One region of the Pantoea sp. X-Soil-ISGK-285 genome, then DNA from elsewhere that is predicted to be linked to it. Evidence: predicted binding sites of a transcription regulator. Region 1 holds the regulator's gene; the other holds the start of a gene.

What was found. Region 1 encodes LexA, which represses DNA repair genes until DNA is damaged. Its sites were predicted from a motif close to TNCTGTATGTACATACAGNA; they were not measured.
Region 2: AC6I8B_RS08735 (metal-dependent hydrolase) is a predicted target of LexA. The motif match lies at 6,300-6,319, and genes of this name have one in related genera.

Annotation. Positions count from the first base shown of each region.
Region 1 is NZ_AP035938.1:303,816-312,330, reverse strand. Features, by position in the region: gene AC6I8B_RS01370 (CsbD family protein) at 1-191, opposite strand, end outside; gene dinF (MATE family efflux transporter DinF) at 359-1,681, opposite strand; gene lexA (transcriptional repressor LexA) at 1,782-2,396, opposite strand; gene AC6I8B_RS01355 (diacylglycerol kinase) at 2,502-2,870, opposite strand; gene plsB (glycerol-3-phosphate 1-O-acyltransferase PlsB) at 2,999-5,422, shown strand; gene ubiA (4-hydroxybenzoate octaprenyltransferase) at 5,486-6,322, opposite strand; gene ubiC (chorismate lyase) at 6,381-6,893, opposite strand; gene psiE (phosphate-starvation-inducible protein PsiE) at 6,980-7,390, opposite strand; gene AC6I8B_RS01330 (UTRA domain-containing protein) at 7,462-8,169, opposite strand; gene AC6I8B_RS01325 (ABC transporter substrate-binding protein) at 8,376-8,515, shown strand, end outside.
Region 2 is NZ_AP035938.1:1,828,371-1,836,885, forward strand. Features, by position in the region: gene yddG (aromatic amino acid DMT transporter YddG) at 1-652, opposite strand, end outside; gene nadE (NAD(+) synthase) at 713-1,537, opposite strand; gene AC6I8B_RS08715 (multidrug effflux MFS transporter) at 1,656-2,858, opposite strand; gene osmE (osmotically-inducible lipoprotein OsmE) at 3,161-3,496, shown strand; gene AC6I8B_RS08725 (DUF6515 family protein) at 3,563-3,955, opposite strand; gene AC6I8B_RS08730 (L-cystine transporter) at 4,144-5,535, opposite strand; gene AC6I8B_RS08735 (metal-dependent hydrolase) at 5,687-6,277, opposite strand; gene kduD (2-dehydro-3-deoxy-D-gluconate 5-dehydrogenase KduD) at 6,418-7,179, opposite strand; gene kduI (5-dehydro-4-deoxy-D-glucuronate isomerase) at 7,196-8,032, opposite strand; gene hxpB (hexitol phosphatase HxpB) at 8,206-8,515, opposite strand, start outside.

The sequences.
Region 1 (8,515 bases):
TGACCTTCCCAGTCGCTTACTTCGCGCTCGGCTTCATCTTTGGTAGAGCCGTAACGCTCCTGGATTTTGCCGACCAGCTGATCGCGTTTACCTTCGATAACCTGCATATCATCGTCGGTCAGCTTGCCCCATTTCTCTTTCATTTTGCCTTTGAACTGCTTCCAGTTGCCGCTTGCTTCGTCTTTATTCATGGCAGACCTCCAATCCTCGGGTTTTAATGATTATCTTGCTACTTAACAAAATAACGATACAAAGCGCTGGTTAACTGCGCTGCATGGAGTTAATTGTAGTAGCCAATTTATTAACCGTGGAATAATACAGAATAATCCGTATCGGCTTGCGTGCAGCCACGGCTGACTCAGGCATCAAACCAGCTGTTCTGACGCCAGTGCTTACGCCAGATGAGCCACAGCGACAGGCCGCGCAGCGCCAGGAAAATCGTGACCGCCAGCCACAGACCATGGTTACCTAACACCGGTACGCTAAGCAGCGTCAGAAAATAGCCGGCTGCGGCAACTACCATGCTGTTACGCATCTCACGCCCGCGCGTCGCTCCGATGAACATGCCATCCAGCAGATAACACCAGACGCCGATCAGCGGCATTATCATCTGCCAGACCAGATAGCGGTCCGCTGTCTGCTGGAGTGACTGAAGAGAGGTCAGCAGGGTAACGATCTGCGGGCCAAAAATGGCATAGATCAGCGAGAAGAACAGCGCCACCACTACCGCCTGCCGACAGGCAGAGTGCCAGACGCGCAGGAGCTTGCTGCCATCTTTTGCACCATGCGCCTCACCCGCAAAAGCTTCAACCGCATAGGCAAAGCCATCCAGCGCGTAAGCCGTAAAAGTGATGAACATCAGTAATACTGCGTTAACCGCCACCACATCCGGACCCAGCCGGGCACCCAGTACGGTCAGCGAGGCGAAACAGAGCTGCAGCATCAGAGAGCGCAGCATGATGTCCCGGTTCAGTCGCAGCAGCCGGCCGCTGTCACCGCGCCAGCTCTGCTTCAGCAGGCTAAGCGTAATTCCGCGCAGTTTTAACACCCGCCAGACCATGATGCTGCCGACAACCAGCGTAATGTATTCCGCCAGCGCCGTGGCGGTTGCCGCCCCCGCGACACCCCAGTGCAGCCCCATCACCAGCCAGAGATCGAGCACGATGTTAACCAGGTTGCCCACCACCAGCAGGATCACCGGCGCGCGTGCATACTGCACGCCCAGCAGCCAGCCCAGAATGACCAGGTTTGCCAGCGTGGCAGGCGCACTGAGCCAGCGAATCTGAATAAACAGTGCCGCCTGTTCGAGTACATCGGGATTGCCGCCAACGAGATGGGTCGACAGCTGAATAATCGGATAACGCAAAGCGATGAACAGTACGCCCGCCAGCAGCGCAATGATCAGCGGCTGAGTCAGCGCGCGTGCCAGCGCCATTTTATCGCCAGCGCCAAATGCCTGCGCCGTAAGGCCAGTGGTACTCATTCGAAGGAAAAGCAGCAGCATAAAGAGGAAGCTGGTCACTGTAGTCCCGACCGCAACCCCGCCAAGATAGACAGGGCTGTCGAGATGACCAATTACTGCAGTATCGACCACTCCCAGTAAGGGAACGGTGATATTTGAAAGGATCATCGGCAGCGCAAGCCGCCAGAGATTTTTATCGGTTGCCGTAATAAAGCGCATTCGCCGTTCCGTGCTCAGTGTCGCTGCGCAAAAGAGGCAGCGACAAAATTAGGGCAGACAGAATAGCATCAGAGAAGGCGAATGCACGCTGGCAGAAGAATCAGAGCCACTCGCCGTTGCGCACCACGCCAACAGCCAGACCTTCTATGGTCAGTGACTGCGCACGGGTATCGACGACAATCGGGTCAAAATCGCTGTTTTCCGGCAGCAGATGCACGATAGCACCCTGCTTTTTCCAGCGCTTAACGGTGACTTCATCATCAATGCGGGCAACCACAACCTGGCCGTTACGCACATCCTGGGTTTTATGCACCGCGAGCAGGTCGCCATCCATAATCCCGATATCTTTCATCGACATTCCGCTGACGCGCAGCAGGAAGTCAGCAGACGGCTTAAACAGGCCCGGATCGACCTTGTAGTGGGTTTCGATATGTTCCTGCGCCATGATCGGCTCACCGGCAGCAACCCGGCCAATCAGCGGTAGCCCTTCTGAGGCTTCTTCTTCCATTAACAGTCGAATGCCGCGCGATGCACCGGAAACGATCTCGATGACGCCTTTGCGCGCCAGCGCTTTCAGATGCTCTTCTGCCGCGTTCGGCGAACGGAAGCCCAGCTGCGCGGCGATTTCGGCACGCGTAGGCGGCATGCCCGTTGAAGAAATATGGTCGCGAATCAGGTCATAGACCTGCTGCTGCCTGCTGGTTAATGCTTTCATCCCGCCCCCTGGTTGTTTATACAGTCGCTGTGAGTATATACAGGTATTGGTGAAATGGAAACCGATTGTCAGGGAAAACGCGCCCTCAGACGCGTTATGGAAGGCTTATCGCAAATGTGTCCAGAGCAGCGCGATCCAGACGAAGAGTGCCAGTAATATGCTGATCAGCACCGCCGCCGAGCCCATGTCTTTTGCCCGGCCCGCCAGCGGATGATGCTCCTGACCGATGCGGTCGACCACCGCTTCAATGGCGCTATTGAGGATTTCAACAATGACCACCAGCACCACCGCACCAATCATGAGGATGCGGGAGACCACATCGACATCCAGCCAGCACGCGATAACAATAGCGGCCAGCGCAGCCAGCGCTTCCTGCCGAAACGCCGCTTCATGTTGCCAGGCGGCACGAAGCCCCTGCCATGAGTAACCTGCAGCTTTTACTATTCTGATAAGTCCGGTGGCATTATTTGCCATGATGTGGGAACCCTTTCATCGGATTGACGTCAATGTCTGGGCTGCGTGCAATTGGCACCACCACAGATCTTCGCTGCGCTTTCTGGTATGCTTGCGGCGCTTTGCTAACAAGAGGCTTCATGTTGTCTATGTCAGGTTGGCGTAAACTCTATTACAAACTGCTTAATTTACCACTGTCGTTTTTGGTAAAAAGTAAGGCCATTCCGGCCGATCCCGTGTCTGAACATGGTCTGGATCCGACCCGACCTATTATGTATGTTTTGCCTTACGATTCGAAGGCCGACTTACTGACTTTACGTGCACAGTGTCTGCGGCATCACCTGCCCGACCCGCTCACTCCGCTGGAGATTGATGGTTCTCTGCTGCCGCGCCACGTCTTTATCCACAATGGCCCACGCGTCTTCCCCTATTTTGTGCCCAGCGTTGAATCTGTGAAAATCTTTCACGATTACCTGGACCTGCATCGCAATAACCCTAAGCTGGATATTCAGATGCTGCCGGTCACGGTGATGTTTGGCCGCGCACCAGGACGTGAAGTCCAGGGCGAAGCAACGCCACACCTGCGGGTGCTGAACGGGGTGCAGAAGTTCTTTGCCGTTATCTGGCACGGGCGCGACAGTTTTGTCCGCTTCTCGCCGACAGTGTCGCTGCGCCGCATGGCAACTGAACACGGTACGGATCAGTCGATCGCCCAGAAGCTGGCTCGCGTGGCGCGCATTCATTTTGCCCGCCAGCGGCTGGCGGCGATTGGCCCGCGCTTGCCGGCGCGTCAGGATCTGTTTACTCGTCTGCTGCAATCCAAAGCGATTGAAAAAGCAGTAGAAGATGAAGCTCGCAGCAAAAAAATCTCCCATGAGAAAGCGCAGCAGAACGCCGTCGAAATGATGGAGGAGATTGCGGCAAACTTCTCCTATGAAGCCATCCGCGTAACTGACCGCGTGATGGGCTGGCTCTGGAGTCGGCTCTATCAGGGCATCAACGTCAATGGCGGCGAAAAAGTCCGCCAGCTGGCGCAGGATGGCCACGAGATTGTCTATGTGCCGTGCCATCGCAGCCACATGGATTATCTGCTGCTCTCCTATGTGCTCTATCATCAGGGTCTGGTGCCGCCGCACATCGCAGCCGGTATCAATCTCAACTTCTGGCCAGCCGGCCCGATTTTCCGTCGCCTGGGCGCTTTCTTTATTCGTCGTACCTTTAAAGGCAACAAGCTCTACGCCACGGTATTCCGCGAATATCTCGGCGAGCTATTCACCCGCGGCTATTCGGTTGAGTACTTTGTCGAAGGAGGCCGTTCACGAACCGGTCGCCTGCTGGACCCTAAAACCGGCACCTTAGCCATGACGCTGCAGGCGATGCTGCGCGGCGGAAATCGCCCGATCACGCTGGTGCCGATCTATATCGGCTATGAGCACGTGATGGAAGTGGGCACTTACGCTAAAGAACTGCGCGGCGCGGCGAAAGAGAAAGAGGGCTTCATGCAGATGGTGCGCGGCTTACGCAAGCTGCGCAATCTCGGTCAGGGTTACGTGAACTTTGGCGAACCCCTGCCGCTGGTCAACTATCTCAACAAGCGGGTGCCGGAATGGCGCGATGCCATCGATCCGATTGAGCCGCAGCGTCCCAGCTGGTTAACACCAACCGTCAACGATATTGCTGCCAGCCTGATGGTGCGTATCAATGAAGCGGGCGCGGCTAACGCCATGAACCTCTGTGTCACCGCCCTGCTGGCGTCACGTCAGCGCTCACTAACCCGTGAACAGCTGATTGAACAACTGGAGTGCTATACCCAGTTGCTGCGCAACGTGCCTTACTCGCCAAATGCGACCGTACCCGATCTTTCAGCGGAAGCGCTGCTGGATCACGCCATGGGTATGAATAAGTTTGAGAGTGAAAAGGACAGCATTGGCGACATCATCATTCTGCCGCGTGAGCAGGCGGTGCTGATGACCTACTATCGCAACAATATTCATCACATGCTGGTGATGCCGTCGCTGATTGCCGCTATTGTTCAGCAGCATCAGACACTGAGCGAAGCAGAACTGCTGCGTCAGGTGAGCCTGATCTACCCGATGCTGAAGAGTGAGCTGTTCCTGCGCTGGCAGACCGATGAGCTGCCACAACTGCTGACCGAACTGAGTCAGGAGCTGGCGCGTCAGGGCCTGATTACGCTCGAAGCTGGCGAATTGCGCTTTTCCTCAGCGCGCTATCGCACGCTGCAACTGCTGGCCGCCGGTGTGCGTGAAACGCTGCAGCGTTATGCCATTACGTTCTCCATTCTCAGCGCCAAGCCGACGATTAACCGCGGCACGCTGGAGAAAGAGAGCCGGACGCTGGCACAGCGTCTGTCGGTGCTGCACGGTATCAATGCCCCGGAATTCTTCGACAAAGCGGTCTTTACCTCACTGGTCCTGACCCTGCGCGATGAAGGTTATATCAGCGACAGCGGTGATGCCGATGTTGCGCAGACCCTGGCGACCTGGCATATGCTGGCAGACCTGGTCACCAGCGATGTCCGCATGACGATTGAAACCGCTGTGGCGCACGACTGACCCCAGCGCGCATAGTAAAAAGGCGACCTCATGAGGTCGCCTTTTTTGTGCCTGAATCCCCTGTCAGAACAGCTGGCTGAACGGCGGGGTATTCATCAGTACACCGAGGAACAGCACCATCCCAACATAGTTATTATTGAGAAAAGCCTGGAAACAGGGTTGCCGCTCGCGTCCGGCGATCAGCTTCTGTTGATAAACAAACAGCGCGGCGGCCAGTAATAGCGTCCAGTAGAAGGCGCTGTTCAGATGTAGCATGAGGCCAACCAGCGCCATCAGCAACAGCGTCGCCAGTTGCAGCAGACCAATGATTAGCTTGTCGAAACGGCCAAAGAGAATCGCGGTCGACTTCACGCCAATCTTCAGGTCATCATCCCGATCCACCATCGCATACTGAGTGTCATAGGCGACCGTCCAGCAGATGTTGGCGATGAATACCAGCCAGCAGACCAGAGGTAAGGACTCACTAACTGCGGACCATGCCATGGGAATGGCCCAGCCAAAGGCGGCACCCAGCACTACCTGCGGCAGGTGGGTATAGCGCTTCATAAAGGGATAGACCCAGGCCAGCGCCAGCCCTACCACGGAGAGCATAATCGTCATCATGTTCATAGTCAGCACCAGCGCAAAAGCCGCCAGAGCCAGTATCACGAACAGCAGCTTAGCCTCTTTTGCACTCACCGCGCCGCTGGCCAGTGGCCGATGTTTCGTGCGTTCGACATGACCGTCTACTTTGCGATCGGCATAGTCATTGATCACACAACCGGCTGCACGCATCACGATGACACCGGCAACAAACACCGCCAGCACCGGCAGCGGCGGGATCGCCATGTCAGCCAGCCATAATGCCCAGAGCGTTGGCCACATCAGCAGCAGCGTACCGATCGGCTTATCGATACGCATCAGGCGCGTGTAGGCCCGCCATTTATTTATACTTAAGCTATTTTGCACCACAGGATCCTCAGACCAGATCGCGATAGAGCGGCGATGCCGGTAAAAATAGTTCAGTCAGCAGCAGCGGTTTGCCGGAGAGACGCAGGCGTGAACGTCGTCCCCACAATCCCTCCACCTGCCCCGGCTCAATAAAATCGCGGGTCAGCGTTGAAGAGGAGAAGAGATAGCGACCCAGCGGCCGGGTGCCCAGCTGCTGCAGCATCGCTTCTGGCCCGTTAAGGGTGCTTTCCGGCACCAGCGTACGGCCAGCCAGCCAGGGCTGATCGTCGCCGAACAGCAACACTTCACGCAGCCAGAAGCGTTGATCGTCTGGCAACAAGCCCTTTTCATCACCCAACTCGCTGGCGTCGATAAAGCCTTCACGCAGCGGCTGAACCGTGACCCGCTGACAATGTTGTTCAAAACGGCGCGTCATTGAATCCTCCTCCATCAGCCAGTCGAGCAATGGCGGCGCAAGCGTTGCCTGCGACGGAGAAAGCCAGTTGAGCGCACGTAATAAGCTGAGCGCGTCTTGCGACATAGCACCACTCCCAATAATTTTCAGGACGCTAGTTTAGCGCAGAGACGCGATGCGAACACCTGCCGTCATGACAGACGGCAGGGAGATTACTCGCGTTTCAGGCGGTTGCTGTTTGCCAGCCACAGAGTGATTACCAGAATCAGAATCGCCGCAGAGTAACAGAGCGTATCGAAGGGATTTTTATGGTCGACGATAATCAGGCGGATAATTGCCGTGATACCGATATAGACAAAATAGCGCAGCGGAAAGTGATATCCCGACTGAAAGTACTTAACAATCAACGCAATAAATTCGAAGTAGAGGAAATAAATGACAATCCCCTCAATCAACAGATAGGAGGATGACTGCTCGCTGGTGTTAAACAGCACGTTTGCCAGATGGATAGTTTCTTTGCCTAAAAAGACGATCAGGATGATCGCCAGACTCAGCAGACCCAGATTCAGCACCCATTGCAGTACCGTTGCAAGGTGGCGGGCCAAAGGATTTTTGTCACTCATGTTGCGCCTTAAAAAAGGAGTTGTTAGCGCGCGGTATCATGCGCGAGTGTGACGCAAATCACAATAACTCCTCAGGCCTCCACATCAACACAGAGCGCATCGTAACGCCAGTATTCACAGTCGCAATCAATCACCTCTTTTTGCTGGTTGCGATTGATGCGGGTGATCAACAAACCGGGGCTGCCCGGTGCCACATTCAGCATGGGTGCGGCGACCTCCGGCAGCGGGCCGGGCAGGATGGTGAAGCGCGCGCCGCCGTAACGAATGCCGTAGCGCTGGTCATAGAGATCGGTCAGTGAGCGGGTCAAATCTTCATCAAGCAGACCAGGGAAAAAACGCGGATTGAGGTAGTGTTCAACATAGAGCACCGCACGCCCGTCGATGCGCCGCAAACGGCGGATGCAGTACACCGCCGAACCGGATGCCAGCCGCAGCGCCGTCGCCACGCTGTCGTGCGCCGCGACCTGTTCGGCGGCGATGACCTCGGTGGCCGCCTGCCGTCCCTGCTCCATTGCCATGGCATGAAAGTGGCTGTGATGCAGCGGGTTATAGATCAGCCGCGGCGGTGCGATAAACCAGCCGCGACGCAGTTCCCGGTAGATCATTCCCTGGGCTTCCAGCTTGCCCAGTGCTTCCCGCAGGGTAATCCGGGTCGTGCTGAACGCTTCGCTTAAGGCACGCTCCGCCGGCAGTCGCCCGGCGCTGAACTCTCCGGCCTGAATACGCGTCAGCAGGACGCTGGCGATCGCATCCGCCGTTTTGAGTGCTATCGACTCCACAACAGTAGCCTCATTTTGGTGCGACTCCGCACTCTTACTGTTCAGGTAAACGCGCCTGTGACAGGCGAACGGGTCACATCTTTCATCGCCCATCCCCCGCACAGCGCCGCCCTGTCATAAATCGTTCATATACAGGGGCTACATTGGCTCGGTTCTTGCTGGACTAGACCAGCCAGGCCCATCAACTTACACCCGGAGCAACTGAGATGAAAGCGTTTATCGCCTCTGTAGTAGCCAGTGCTGTAGTGCTCACCCTGCCCGTTGCGCAGGCCGCCGATAACGACCTTGCCGCACTGGAAAAAGCGGCACGCAGTGAAGGCCAGGTCAACAGCGTCGGGATGCCGGA
Region 2 (8,515 bases), 1.5 Mb from region 1:
GCACCAGCGTAAAGGCCATCGGCACAGTGTGATCGCTGAAGGCATATTTCAGCCACAGCGCCAGTGCAGTCAGGATAAAAAACAGCGTGACGCCATTGGAACCACGGGCAAAGCGGCGGGTGAGATTATTGTAGAGCGCCCAGGTCAGGGCGGCGATAAAGGCCAGTGCATAGGCGACCGGGTTGCGCAGCATATTCTGCCACAACAGCGCCGGCGATCCGCTGCCGCTGCCTTTCATTACCCAGACGATCCCCAGCAGCGACAGCAGCAGTCCTGGCCACAGCCAGACACGGAAACGCTGCTGATTAAATGGGATCGCCAGCACGATGGTCAGACAGGGCCAGAGATAGTTAATCATCCCCAGCTCCAGCGACTGGCTGCGATCGCTGGCCAGCCCGATGGCCAGTGCCAGACAGATTTCATAGCCGACAAAGAGTACGCCGCCCAACCACAGGTAGATGGCTGGCATCGCGCCGGGTCTGGGCAGGCCCCGGGTCAGGCAAAGGAGACACGCCGTGGTGGTGTAGATCAGCGCCGCACCACCGGTGGCGCCAAAGGCTTCACTGACGCTGCGCAGCAGGCCAACGGTCGTACTCCAGAGCAGAATGGCGACAAGCCCGATGAGGGTCGCGCGCGAAACGGTGGCAGGCATGCAGCGATCAACAAAGTCAGTGAGAGAAGCCTCCCTTGCCGCGGCAAGGGAGGGGCAGGATTACTTCCAGAAGTCGTCGAATACCGTGATCGGCGGACGACGTTTGTGCTCGGTTTTCTGATACCAGCCTTCGATGATACGGGCGCTGTCAGGATTGATGCTTTTGCCTTCCAGGTAGTCATCAATCATCTCATAGGTGACGCCCAGCGCCACTTCATCCTGCAGGCCTGGACGATCATCTTCCAGATCGGCAGTCGGTTTCTTCAGATAGAGATGCTCCGGGCAGCCAAGGTGTTTCAGCAACTGCTTGCCCTGACGCTTGTTCAGGCGGAACAGGGGATTGATGTCCGTGCCGCCATCGCCATACTTGGTGAAGAAACCGGTCACAGCTTCAGCCGCGTGATCGGTGCCGACCACCACGCCTTTGGTCATGCCGGCGATGCTGTATTGCGCTTTCATCCGCTCGCGGGCTTTTTCATTGCCGCGGACAAAATCGGAAAGCGTAATACCCGCCTCTTTCAGCGCGCGCTCACTGGCCAGCACCGACTCTTTGATGTTTACCACCAGCGAACGGTCGGGTTTGATAAAGGCCAGCGCGTCCTGACAATCCTGCTCATCCGCCTGCACACCATAGGGCAGACGCACGGCAATAAAGGTGTAGTCGTTATCACCGCTCTCCTGACGCAGTTCGGTGATCGCCCGCTGCGCCAGCGCGCCCGCCAGGGTTGAATCCTGACCGCCGCTGATCCCCAGCACCAGCGTTTTCAGTCCGCTGTGGCGTTTCAGGTAGGCTTTAAGAAAATCGATGCTGACACGCACTTCCTGGTCAGCGTCGATAGTGGGCTTCACACCCAGGGCTTCAATAATTTCCTGCTGCAGTGACATGAACTTCTCCTCAGGTCAGTGGCCTGTCGGCTCGATGCGAACGTTTTATTAAAGCTAACGTGCCTTAGCGAAAACAACAAGCCAAAGCGGTAACTGATTGCCGTGAAACGTTGCGAAATCAGTGAGTTTTTACCTGCGGCAGCGGTTTTTTCGCCAGCACGGTAAACATCAGAATCGCCGTCATAAAGCAGCCAAAAATGGTGGCGCACATGCTCAGCACCGAGGTGCCGCCGATGCCGGTAATCGGCACGGTAATCGCACCCAGCGTGAACATCGTGACGCCAATCACCGCGGAGGCGCTGCCAGCGCGATGGCCCTGACTCTGCATCGCCAGGGACGAGGCGGTGGTAGCGATAACGCCGTTGCTGGCAATGGTAAAGAACAGTGCCACCAGCAGCAGCGCTAAGGGAGCATGCAGCAGCGCGGCCAGCAGCAGCAGACTGGAGGCGACAAAGGCCAGCGTCAGTCCGCCTTTCAGCACCCGATATTCGCCCCACAATGGACAGAGGCGGGCGCTGGTCTGTGAAGCAATCACCAGGCCAAACCCGTTGGCCGCAAAGCAGAAGCTAAAGGCCTGGGGGGAAAGACCATAGAGTTGCTGCAGCACGAACGGCGAGGCACCGATGTAGGCGAACATGCCGGACATCATAAATCCCTGGGTCAGGCAGAAGCCCATGAAGGGGCGATGGGTAATCACCTGACCCAATGCCGCGTAGGCGGAGAATATTGATCCTTTACTGCGGCGTGCCTCAGGCAGGGTTTCATGCAGCTTCCAGCGCGCCAGCAGGATCAGCAGAATGGCAATGCCGCCCAGTACCATGAAGATGCCGCGCCAGTTTAAAATCGTCATGAGCACGCCGCCTAATACCGGTGCGCCGATCGGTGCCAGACCGTTGACCAGCATCAGCAGAGCGAAGAATCGCGTCAGCTCATGGCCACTGTACATATCGCGTGCAATCGCCCGTGACAGCACCGCGCCGCCCGCACCTGCTAACCCTTCGAACAGCCGCGCCAGCAGCAGCTGGTTAATATCCTGCGCCAGCGCACAGCCCATCGAGGCGATAAACAGCAACACCAGTGACAGGGTCAGCGGGCGCAGGCGGCCGAACTTATCGCTCATCGGGCCAAAGAGCAGCTGGCCAAAGCCGAGACCTAACAGGCCAGCGGTCAGACTCAGCTGCGCGGTAGCGGTTTCGGTATGCAGGTCCTGGGCCATTTGTGGTAGTGCAGGCAGATAGAGGTCGATGCAGAGCGGGCCCAGCGCGGCCAGCAGGCCCAGCGTAATGGCATAAACCAGGCGATTGGAGTGTACAGGGGTCATTTATCCTCGGGATTGTCAGCGATGGGGTAAACAGAAAGCGGGTAAGGCTGCGAAAAACAGCGTCCGGTAACGCGACATTCACGCCGATCTGCGTCTGCGCGGATGACGGTGCGGTCTCTGAAAACGGGGCGCTATCGGGTGCCTGTTTTGCCGGGCAGTATACGTCTGCGTTGACAGCAAAACAGCCTTCTTTACGAAATCCTGACATTTGACAGGCCACTAATTGTTCGTCATAAACTTGATAAATCAGCATTTATGTTCCAGGCTTGTTTCCACATGGACAATAAATGAGGAACAACAAGATGAATAAAGTGATGGGATGTATCGCTGCGGCGCTGACGCTGGCTGCACTGTCTGGTTGTACGACTTACGATCGTGCGGAAAGCTACGTGACTAAGCCAGTGGTAAAGGATGTTAAAAAGGGTATGACCCGTGATCAGGTTCGTCAGATCGCCGGTACGCCTTCTACTGAAATCACCATGGTTCACGCGCGCGGCACCTGCCAGACTTATGTACTGGGTCAGCGCGACGGTAAAGCTCAGACTTACTTCGTGAGCTATAACGACACTGGCCGTGTCATGAACTACGGCTTCCAGAGCTGTGCGGAATATGACACCGATCCGCAGGTTCAGCAGTAACTCATAGCACCCCTGAATAGCAAACGGCCCGTCATTATGACGGGCCGTTTTTCGTTGTGGCGCTGACTACAAACCTGCCGGGCGCGGCACCTCAACATAATCGCCATCTATCTGTCGCTGGTAGAAGTGGCCAGCCTGCACATAGAAGCGTTTGCCGTTAAAGTCGAGTACCCGCATTTCACTGCTGACCCGCGACTCTGCAGGCGGCTCTGTCACCACATACTCATCGCCGTGACGCTGATAATAATTGCCGTTGAGCAGATAATAGGTCAGTCCGCCTATCAGCACCGCGGTTGCGGCTTCAGGCAAAAAGCGCACCGGCCCGGGTCCGCCCCAGTGTGGCCCGTGGCCGCCATGTCGACCCCATCCACCCGGCGTGCCCCAGTCGCCAGGATGAGCGAAAGCCAGAGTGGGTGTCAAAAGCGTCAGCGTCAGAAGCGAGGCGATTATCTTTTTCATCAGGTGTTCTCCTCATAAGACTGGATGCAGAATTCGCTTTTTACCCGGCAAAGACAAGCACTAAAGCGGCGATTTTTCGCCTGTTTACCATGCTTAACGCTTTCTTAACGGCGTTGCCATTAATGGGGGAGATTATGGAGAAGAAGGGCGGGAATAACCTGGCGCGTGCGCGCCAGGTTCAAAGCAGATTAGCGGTGCGCCAGTTCGGCGTTGTCGTCGCTTTCCAGGACGCGCTTATCGGTCATACCTAACCAGCGACTGGTGAGAGAACCGGCGGTCATGGAACCGTTGACGTTCAGGGCTGTACGACCCATATCGATCAGCGGCTCAATGGAGATCAGCAGCGCCACCAGGGTGACCGGCAGGCCCATCGCAGGCAGGACAATCAGTGCCGCGAAGGTTGCACCACCGCCGACACCGGCAACGCCTGCTGAGCTCAGCGTTACGATCCCGACCAGTGTCGCAATCCACAGTGGGTCAAACGGGTTGATCCCGACGGTTGGCGCAACCATCACTGCCAGCATAGTTGGATAGAGACCGGCACAGCCGTTCTGGCCGATAGTGGCACCAAAAGAGGCCGCGAAGCTGGCAATCGACTCAGGCACGCCAAGACGACGGGTCTGGGTTTCCACGCTCAGCGGGATGCTGGCTGCGCTGGAGCGGCTGGTAAAGGCGAAGGTAATAACCGGCCACACTTTACGGAAGAAGCGCATCGGGTTGATACCATTTACCGACAGCAGCAGGGCGTGGACACCAAACATGATGGCCAGACCGAGGTAAGAGGCGACCACAAAGCTGCCCAGCTTGATGATGTCCTGCAGGTTAGAACCGGCAACCACTTTGGTCATCAGCGCCAGCACACCATAAGGCGTCAGCTTCATCACTAAACGCACCAGCTTCATGACCCAGGACTGCAGCGTATCGATCGCGACCAGCACGCGCTGACCTTTAACTTCATCATCTTTCAGCAACTGCAGTGCAGCCACGCCCAGGAAGGCGGCGAAGATGACGACGCTGATAATCGAGGTCGGACTGGCTCCGGTCAGATCGGCAAACGGGTTTTTCGGGATAAAGGAGAGCACCAGTTGCGGCACGGTCAGGTCAGCCACTTTGCCGACATAGTTGCTCTGGATCGCACTGAGACGCGCAGTCTCCTGCACGCCCTGAACCAGACCTTCAGCGCTCAGGCCAAACAGGCCGGTCACGAAGACGCCGACCAGCGCCGAGATCGCGGTGGTAAACAGCAGTACGCCAATCGTCAGTACGCTGATTTTTCCCAGCGACGAGGCGTTATGCAGACGGGCAACCGCACTCAGAATGGAAACGAACACCAGCGGCATTACGACCATCTGCAGCAACTGGACATAGCCATTACCGACGATGTTAAACCAGCTGATAGACTCTTTGACCACTGCGCTGTTTTCGCCGTAGATCAACTGCAAAACCAGGCCGAACAGTACGCCGATTACCAGACCGGTCAGCACTTTTTTCGACAGGCTCCAGTTCTGACGGCTGAAGCGAGAGAGCAATACCAGCAGCACCACAAAGGCTACGATATTAAGCGTAAGAGGAAGGTCCATACTGAAACTCCAGAGTAATGCGGCCTTTCGCTCTGGAAAGGCCGCATAATGTTAATCACGAATTAAGACAGCAGGAATGGTAACAGCAGGCGAAGAGGGTGCCTTATATCCAAATGGCATGGTTTATAACTTAAAGGCGTTTTGTGCTGATTTATTGCGCAGTATGACTGGAAATCAACCGTCCGACGCCATTTTGTAGCGTATCGAACAGCTGTGACGGCCAGCCGTTTGCACCAAAAGATGGCATGCCCACCGGAAACCAGAGCGCATATCCCACCAGTCCCAGGCACAATGCCCGTTCAAGCTGGTTGCCTTTCTGACTGCGCAGAATCGGCAACCGGAAGCGCCAGCGGCAGGGCCACAGCAGCGGAACCCCGGCAGGCGTCAGCATATCGGCCACAATATGGCTAAGGTAGCCCAGCGTCAGACCCTGCAGGACATCAGGCGGTATCGGCGACGACTGGGGCAGGTTTATCTGAAAAAGCCATAAACCGGCGGCTATCGCCAGCAAACTGTGGGTAAAGCCGCGATGGCCGAACGCGCGCGCAATAGGATGAGAGAGCCAGCGCAGTCGCTGTCCCAGCAGAGATTTAGGGTGATCGATATCGGGCAACAGACATGTCAGCAGCGCTGAGGGAACAAGATGCCACCAGTCGGCCTGCGCCAGCACCGGTGTCAGCTCAGCACGCTTCGCAAAGATAGCGCTGGCAATGGCAAAAATGATGTGGCCTTCGCCCGTCATGATAGAACCTGGTTGCAAAGAAAACTGTCGATGCATCCAGTATAGGGATTTATCCAGTAAATGAGAACATGTGACGCTGTAACGAAGCATGAATATTATTAACAAGGCGGACAGCGATGAAACACTGTCCGCCAGTAAGATTAACGCGCCAGCCAGCCGCCATCCACCGCCAGGGTGTAGCCATTCACGTAGTCAGACGCGGAAGAGGCCAGGAAGACTACCGGGCCCATCATGTCATCCGGCACGCCCCAGCGGCCTGCCGGAATACGCCCCAGAATCTCTTCACTGCGCGACTCATCATTACGAAGCTGTTCCGTATTGTTGGTGGCCATGTAACCGGGAGCGATGGCATTGACGTTAATGCCATGTTTTGCCCACTCGTTCGCCATCAGACGGGTCAGCCCCATCACGGCACTTTTCGACGCTGTATAAGAGGGCACCCGGATACCGCCCTGGAAGGAGAGCATGGAGGCGATATTGATGATCTTGCCGCCATTACCCTGCGCGATAAACTGACGGGCAACCTGCTGCGACAGGAAAAACAGGCTCTTGCTGTTAAGGTTCATCACGTCATCCCAGTCCTGCTCGCTGAAATTCAGTGCGTCCTCACGGCGGATAATGCCGGCATTGTTGACCAGAATGTCAATTTTACCGGCAGCGGCCAGCGCCTGTTCAACCACTGAGGCCACCACGCTGGTCTGCATCAGATCGGCCTGCACCGGCCAGAACCGGCGACCCAGCGCCTCCACTTTACTTTGGGTATCATCCGGGCCATCACGGTTAACGCCGACGATATCACAACCCGCCTGGGCCAGACCCAGCGCCATACCTTGCCCTAAACCGGTGTTACAGCCGGTCACCAGCGCGACTTTACCTTCCAGGTTAAACGTACTCAGTACCATGGTATTTCTCCTCTGCTCAGCGCAGTTCACTGATTTTGACGTGGTCCATGTCATCAAAGACCTGATTCTCACCCACCATGCCCCAGATAAAGGTGTAACGCTGGGTGCCGACACCGGCGTGAATTGACCAGCTGGGTGAGATCACCGCCTGCTCGTTGTGTACCAGCAGATGGCGGGTTTGCTGCGGTTGCCCCATCATGTGGAAGACGGCGCACTCTTCGCTCATATCGAAGTAGAAATAGACTTCCATGCGGCGTTCGTGGGTGTGGCAGGGCATGGTGTTCCACAGGCTGCCTTCATCCAGTTTGGTTAAGCCCATGGTGAGCTGGCAGGTGGGCAACACATCCGGCACGATAAATTTGTTAATGGTGCGGCGATTGGAGGTCGCGGCATCACCCAGCGTCGCGGTGGCCGCTTCCTGCAGCGTGATCTTCTTGTCCGGGAAGGTGCTGTGTGCTGGCGCACTGTTGTAATAGAATTTGGCCGGCTGTGCCGGGTTCAGGCTGCGGAACAGCAGGTTGCGCGCACCTTTGCCGATGTAAAGTGCCTCTTCGTGACCGATTTCCCACGCTTTACCGTCAACTTCTACCAGACCCGGGCCGCCAATATTGATCATACCCAGCTCGCGGCGTTCAAGAAAATAAGCGACGCCCAGCTGTTTTCCCATCTCATCACCGATAGTGACCGGATTATTCACCGGCATGACGCCGCCAATAATGATGCGGTCGATATGGCTGTAGGTCAGGGTGTAATCATCGGCAGTAAATATCTTCTCAATCAGGAACTCGCGGCGCAGTGCTTCAGTATCGAGTTGCTTAGCGTGATCGCTGTGAATGCTTTGACGAACGTCCATCTCAGGCCTCTCTGCAGGTCAGGTTATTCATGCCCCAAACGGGGACGCTTTTGGCATCTTAGGCAGAGCGGGATGGGAATTCAATAAAAATGAAACGTTGTTTTATTTTTTGCGGGTCAGATCAAGTGGCAGGTGCAACAGGCAATAAAAAGCCCGCCATAAGCGGGCTGTTATTATCCCTGCAGATGCTGCAGGCTAAGCTGGGTCAGATTGTCCAGCCGGACATCCGCCAGCGCCCAGCGGGGATCGGCACGGTGTTCAGCGGCGGGCACCACAATCGATCGCATACGCGCTGCTTTGGTGGCGATCATGCCGTTAAACGAATCTTCCAGCGTGACGCAGTTGAGCGGATCGATCGCAAGGCTGGCGGCGGCGTTGAGATAGACCTGGGGATGGGGCTTGCTGTAGGGCAGCGCTTCTGCTGAAGCCAGCACATCGAAATAAGGACGCAGATTGAAGATCTCCAGCACCTGTTCCAGCATC